Regions from separate parts of the Paenibacillus sp. MT124 genome, predicted to be linked through region 3. Evidence: predicted binding sites of a transcription regulator. Region 3 holds the regulator's gene; each other region holds the start of a gene.
What was found. The regulator NrdR, encoded in region 3, represses ribonucleotide reductase genes. The targets are predictions, from matches to a motif close to AACACNATATATNGTGTT.

Region 1: AC3RCI_RS10365 (adenosylcobalamin-dependent ribonucleoside-diphosphate reductase) is a predicted target of NrdR. The motif match lies at 1,013-1,030, and genes of this name have one in related genera.
Region 2: AC3RCI_RS27435 (anaerobic ribonucleoside triphosphate reductase) is a predicted target of NrdR. The motif match lies at 1,432-1,449, and genes of this name have one in related genera.

Annotation. Positions count from the first base shown of each region.
Region 1 is NZ_CM179500.1:2,209,984-2,212,259, reverse strand. It holds gene AC3RCI_RS10365 (adenosylcobalamin-dependent ribonucleoside-diphosphate reductase) at 1-950, opposite strand, end outside; gene AC3RCI_RS10360 (DEAD/DEAH box helicase) at 1,285-2,276, shown strand, end outside.
Region 2 is NZ_CM179500.1:6,066,245-6,068,520, reverse strand. It holds gene AC3RCI_RS27435 (anaerobic ribonucleoside triphosphate reductase) at 1-1,383, opposite strand, end outside; gene AC3RCI_RS27430 (GAF domain-containing sensor histidine kinase) at 1,764-2,276, shown strand, end outside.
Region 3 is NZ_CM179500.1:2,044,212-2,046,487, reverse strand. It holds tRNA gene AC3RCI_RS09605 (tRNA-Ala) at 374-446, opposite strand; gene nrdR (transcriptional regulator NrdR) at 633-1,100, opposite strand; gene AC3RCI_RS09595 (alpha/beta-type small acid-soluble spore protein) at 1,214-1,438, shown strand; gene AC3RCI_RS09590 (lytic transglycosylase domain-containing protein) at 1,594-2,157, opposite strand; gene coaE (dephospho-CoA kinase) at 2,154-2,276, opposite strand, start outside.

The DNA of each region.
Region 1 (2,276 bases), 170 kb from region 3:
ATTGTACGCCATATATCCCGGGCCTTTACTGTGCGATAATGGATAACCTGGTGCCCGGCTTCCTTCCATTGCTGCAGATCACCGTTCCACTCGTTGTCATACTCGGGATCGCTCGTATCCGGAAAAACAAGTTCCCAGTCCCCGTCCTGTTTGACGGCTTCCATAAATGCGTTGCTCACGCATACGGACAGATTGGCATTGGTGACCTGCCCCATCGTTTGTTTGACGGTAATAAAATCCACCACATCCGGATGCCAGTCGTTCATCATCAGCATAAGCGCTCCCCTGCGGCTTCCTCCCTGTTCAATCAGTCCAGTGGTATAACTGAACAGGCCTCCCCAGGATACCGAACCGCTGGAAGATCCATTGACCCCTTTAACAACGGCACGACGCGGACGGAGTGACGACAGGTTGATGCCAACCCCGCCACCGCGAGCCATAATCTCCGTCATTTCAGTCAACGTTTTCATGATGCCGCCCCGACTGTCCTGCGGAGAAGGAATGACATAACAGTTAAAGAGGGTCAGCTCATCGCTAGCACCCGCACCAGCAGCAATTCGGCCTCCCGGAACCAGCTTCCAATCGTCCAGGACAGCCCGGAACTTGGATTGCCACTTTTGCTGTCCTTCCGGAGTGGACTCTACAGATGCCATCGCTCTCGCGAGCCGGTCCCACATCTCCTCCGGTGTTTTTTCTATATTTAGTGTCAGCTTCTCCACTTCCGTCTGGATCGTTTCTCCACTGCGAGTCTTCACTTTCACTGTCTGACCCTGCCGTTCTATGATTTCCCCCACTTCCTTTGTCGGAAATTTCGGGTCATCTTTCGTCAGAACGAGTACAACATCTCCTACCTTCGCATGGTTTGGATCAGCATCCTTCCAGGCATAACGGTCCAAAAATATTTTTTCACTTAGTCCTTCCAACTTGTGCGACAATTTGTTCGAATTCATTATGTTTAACAGCCTCCCCAAAAATCCCATTACATTTCTATTATGTGTTTAAATTATGCCAAAACACCACATATAGTGATTTATATTCAGTATAGTACACCATATATTGATTTTCCATGTGACTTAAGTCACAGCTGCCCTTTCTATTCGCCCTGTACTTGGACTAGCTCACTCTTACGCCATCAGACTCTCTCATTCAAAATTTGTGAATTTTTTTAGACATAAAGGTTCGAATTCGCACCTTATTTGGAGGTAGGTTATGAACTGCCTCTCATTCGTCCATACTATGAGCTACGAATAAAACGTCATCATGTATGGCAGGGGAGGAATCACCATGAACCGGAAACATCCGCTTCACATGAATCAACCTGCAGCAGAACTGCCCGTTCCGCTCGAATTCGATCGCAGCTGGCTGACCCAATTGGAGTCACGGCTCGATAAAGGCGGTCCTTGGGGAGATTACAGACTCTTTCAGCTTGGTATTCAAGCCGAAGAGACCAATCTGATTCCCAATTTTGATGAAATACAGTGTCTGAAGCATTTGCAGGGACTGACGCCGCTTCCGCACCAGATGGACACTGCACGTAAAGTATTATTTGAAATGTCAGGCCGTGCCATTCTTGCCGATGAGGTCGGTCTGGGAAAAACCATAGAAGCCGGTCTGATTTTGAAAGAATATATGGTCCGCGGTCTTGTATCCAAGGTCCTCATTCTCGTGCCTGCATCCCTTGTTCTTCAATGGGTACGAGAGCTGAATTCAAAGTTTGGCATCCCCGCAGTTGCACAGAAAAAAGCCTATTCCTGGCAAAATGAAGTGGTTGTGGCTTCCATGGATACGGCTAAGCGAGATCCGCATAAGGACATCTTGCTGAGTACGGACTATGACATGATCATTATTGACGAAGCCCACAAACTCAAAAATAAAAAAACGACCAACTATCAATTCATGCTGAAACTGCGGAAAAAATATTGTCTGCTGCTGACTGCAACACCTGTACAAAATGACATGAGCGAGCTGTTCAATCTCATAAACTTGCTGAAGCCGGGCCAGCTGGGTCGTCAAGGTGACTTTAGTGCCAATTTTGTCGTGGATAAACGAATCCCCAAAAACCAGGAACAGCTTAAGGACGAATTGTCCAAAGTCATGATCCGGAACCGTCGCGGTGAAGGACCAGTACAGTTCACCAAGCGGAATGTTTCCAATGTGAATTTGCAGCTATCTCCTGAGGAGCAGGCACTCTATGATGGGGTAACTTCCTTTGTTAAAGATCAATATCAGGAGGCTGGTGGAAACCTGAGCAGCATGCTCTCCCTTGTTACGCTGCA
Region 2 (2,276 bases), 2.5 Mb from region 3:
ATGAGGGTCCTGTCCATGGTGCCGGCCATACAGAGCGGTCATGCATTCGGCAAGCCCGATAAAACCAATGGACAAGGTGCCATGCTTCAACAGTTCGGCTACCGGTTCATCTGGTGCGAGCTGCTCACCGCCTTCCCACACGCCTTCCCGCATCATGAAGTCAGATGCCTTGGCAGGCTGTGCTGTTTGGATACGATAGCGGTGCAGCAGTCCGGAAGCAGCGCGTTCCATCACCTCTTCGAGAGCGTTATAGAACCCCGTACGGTCGGCGACGGCCCGTGCACCCTGACAGATGCCATAGCGAATGCCGAGTTTGACCAGATTGATGGTATTGAACGAAAGGTTGCCTTTACCGCTCTGCCGATTTCGTCCGAAGCGGTCTGCCAGCGTACGTGTACGGCATCCCATGGTGGCGATGATGGTATCCGGATCTTCAGGACGATAATAAGGCAGGTTGAATGATGCATCCACGTTGACAAAATTCGGATACATGCGCCGGGAAGAGCAAGTCACGGCTAGACGGAACAAGTCGTAATTGGGTTCCCCTTGAGTCTGGTTAATTCCTTGCTTGCACTGAAAGATATGCTGTGGAAACACGGGGGTCTCCCCGCCGCCAAGACCGCGAATGGTTGCTTCCAGCAGGGAACGGGATACAAGCCTGCCTTCGGCTGATGTGCATAGTCCATAGTTCAGCGAGGTAAAAGGAATCTGTCCACCTGCCCGGCTGCTCATGGTGTTCAGGTTGTGAATCAGGGATTCGGCAGCCTGTCCGGTCTCCAGTTCTGTTTCCTCACAGGCAAAAGCAAAAGCACGCGGGCATGCTTCTCGTGCCACTGGACTATCCAGGTGCAGATGCTCGTCGTCAATCTGTGTGTGCTCTCCAAGCAAACGCTGTCCTTTGCGATAATGCTTGCGGAAGGAGCGCTGTACATAAGGAGCCAGATCCCAGTCGATTTTGTTAGCCGATACCCCGCCGTACTGACTGTTTTGCTGTGATTGAAATATGATGGCGACGAGCGCCATTGCCGACATGATGGTCTGCGGGGTACGCACGGAGCCGTTACCCGTATTGAAGCCGGATGCTAACAGTCGGTCAAAAGGAATAAAGATGCAGTTGGTTGTTCCAAGTGCATACTGATCGAGATCATGCACATATAGGTCTCCATTCTCCACAGATGCAGCAAGCTCTTCCGGCAGCACATGACGAAGAGCATGCCTCTTGGCCGTCTCCGAGCCGAGCCTGCTCATCTTGCCGCTGAACGAATCGCCATTGAGGTTAGCGTTCTCCCTCAGTGTGTCCGCGTCTTCTGCGCCAATAATTCGTCTTCCCAGGTCGGATAATAGATCGGATGCCGGTGGAGTGGCATACTCAAGCAGGTTCATGTGAGATTCCTCCCAAATATTGATTTTTATTATCGGTTATTTCAACTAAATACTATATGTAGATTCGCATTATCCATTTATAAACTATATGTGGATTTTTGGGTGTGATCATTCTCACATAGTTACCTTCTACCAGAAGGAGCTGCATCGGAAGGAGTGGATAAAGGTTTTCAAAGTGAACCGGGAAGAGTATAATTCCTATTTATGCTGCACTAGGTAAGTGCGGTTTTCATATACTATGATTCTCTTGGACTTCTATGGTGGTAAACATATATGTACATGTTGTGACAGTTAACTTGAGAAATTTGACCCTCATATACAGGACAGATTCATTTTGAAATAGAGATGTAGAAATACAGCTAAGATTTGAGGGGTGGATCATGGGAACGGCAGGGATTACTAGAGGCTTCTATGAAAATGTACAGGAAGCAGCGTCCCACATCGTGGACGTGTTAAGCGGCATATTGAAGGTTAATACCATCTTCGTAGCCACCAATGATGGGATGACCAATGTCATTTTGGAAGCTTTCAATCGAAATGAGGAACTTGTTGTTAGTGGAAGTGAACTTCCATTTGATTCTTCCTACTGCAGTCTGGTACTGCGAAATACGAAAGAAAACCTGACCATAACGGATACTGCAGCACATCCGCTGACTTGCTCAATGGATGTAACCAAGGCGCTCGGTAACCGTTTTTTTGTGGGCATACCCATTATGCGGCGTTCGGGTGAAACCTTTGGGACGATTTGTTTAATGGACAAGCCGGACTATATCATCAGTGAGACAGATATGAAGACGTTGAACGCCATGGCTGTATTTCTTGGATATGTCGTTGACTTGGAAAATAATTTACTTGTGCAGAAACAGAAACTTAACGATACGGAGCAGCTGAAG
Region 3 (2,276 bases):
GTGCTAAAGCATCCAAGAGATCACATCATTGAGCCTTGAGCACCTTTAGTAAGCATTACCATGTCCACTAATCCAAAGAAATTTAATTTTCAGTGAAGATTATATTGTTTCTTACAGAAACAATATAACATCTGTCTTTTGCTTGTGTCCATCATTTTTTTAAGCGTTTACATAAAAATCGAAAAGAGAATTATGTACTAGGGGGAGCCATTATCAATTTGGCTACGCCCGGTTTTTTTAATGCCCTTCGTCTTAAGTTTATAATGCGATTATTTTTTGGAGTAATGACAATATGAGCATTTTGGCTACAGACACGTGAAAAGAAATCCATAAAAAGCAAAAAACCTCTTGGTATCCAAGAGGTTTTCGAGTATGGAGCCTAGGGGGATCGAACCCCTGACCTCATCGCTGCCAGCGATGCGCTCTCCCAGCTGAGCTAAGGCCCCACATTTATATATGTACTTGTCCGCTTCAGCGATGTTCCACAGGCGACTCCTATATCATATAAAATGCAGCTTTAGCTGTCAATAACTTTTTCAGAATGCAAAGTGTTTGGAGAAGAACAACCTCTGTACAGACAAGAACACTCATAATTACAAGCCCAGACTGCTCTTCTCCCTTAATCCACTTCTTTAATCGTCGAGATCCTCTTTGGACAACAACGATTTTAGTTCTTTCATGAACATATTGATGTCTTTGAATTGGCGATACACGGAAGCGAACCGCACATAGGCAACTTCATCAACCGGGAACAACTGCTCCATCAACAGCTCGCCAATCTGGCGGCTTTCCACTTCAGCTTCAGCAGTGTTACGCAGTGACTTCTCCACCTCGGAAACCATCATCTCCAGCGTCTCTACAGAGACAGGACGTTTCTCACAAGCCCGGATAAGGCCACGGAGAATTTTGTCGCGACTAAACTCTTCACGGCTGCCATCTTTCTTGATCACGATCAGCGGGGTCTCTTCGACCATTTCAAACGTTGTAAAACGGCGACTGCACTGCTCGCACTCACGACGACGGCGGATGGATTTTGATTCATTAGCAGGCCTAGAATCCAGTACTTTTGTACCCAGATAGGCGCAATAAGGACATTTCAACTCAGATCACTTCCCATGTTTTTCTTTTACCATAAATTCCCTGTTACTTCTAGTTATGAAAATCGCATTGAAGACACATAATACTTTTACCAACCGCGAGGAGGTGAACAGCAATGGCCCAAAACAGCAACGGTAACTCCAACAACTTGGTAGTAACTCGCGCTTCCGCAGCACTGGAGCAAATGAAATATGAAGTTGCTCAAGAACTCGGAATCAGCATCCCACAAGACGGATACCAAGGTAACATGACTTCTTACGAGAACGGTTCGATCGGTGGATACATCACGAAACGTCTGGTAACAATTGCAGAACAGCAATTGGCAGGTCAATACCAATAATATCTGCTTTGTAATACGTTAGACAGAGGAGCATGGAGCGGCCGGTGAATAACCGGCCTGCTCTGTGCTTCTACTATTAAATAAGACATAAGATATCAAAATTCAATTCAAACCGATTGTACTCCAGACTACCGCATAATCCAAGGAATCAGCGATTAGAACGTATTATAGATCTTTACATACTGATTATAATAATAAATGACTCGTTGTACATAGTGCCGGGTTTCTCCAAAAGGAATATCTTTGACTGTCTCGAATGAGCCGTCCCAGACACCATCTCTGATCCATCCACTTACTTTGCCTGGTCCGGCATTGTAAGCGGCAATCATGGCCGTCTCATTGCCGTCAAATTGTTCTGAGAGGTTACGCAGGTACCATGTCCCGAGTTGAATGTTCCTGCCCGGTTCATGTTTTAGCTCCTCTAACGAGGTCCCGGGAATTTTGGCCTGCTCCATGATCCAGTTGGCCGTATCCGGCATTAGCTGCATCAGCCCGATGGCACCTCTTCTGGATTCCTTGCTTGTCTTGAAATTGGTTTCCACCTTGATGATGGAAGCGATAAGGAAAGGGTCCACTTCATAGCTCTGAGACTGCGCACGAATCTCTTCCTTGTAATGAATCGGATAAAACCACGCCATCCAGTTTGTATTCAGGAACAGCACCAATACAAATGAAACAAACATCAACAGCAGTACCCGTTTCTTGCGCAATAACTTCATATCAGACCCTTATGATGCAAAAATGAAATAACCTGCTGCTCCGTCTCCGACCATAAGCCGCTGTTGTCAATGACCACGTCAGCACGCTGCTTCTTATGTTCAATATCCATCTGCGCATT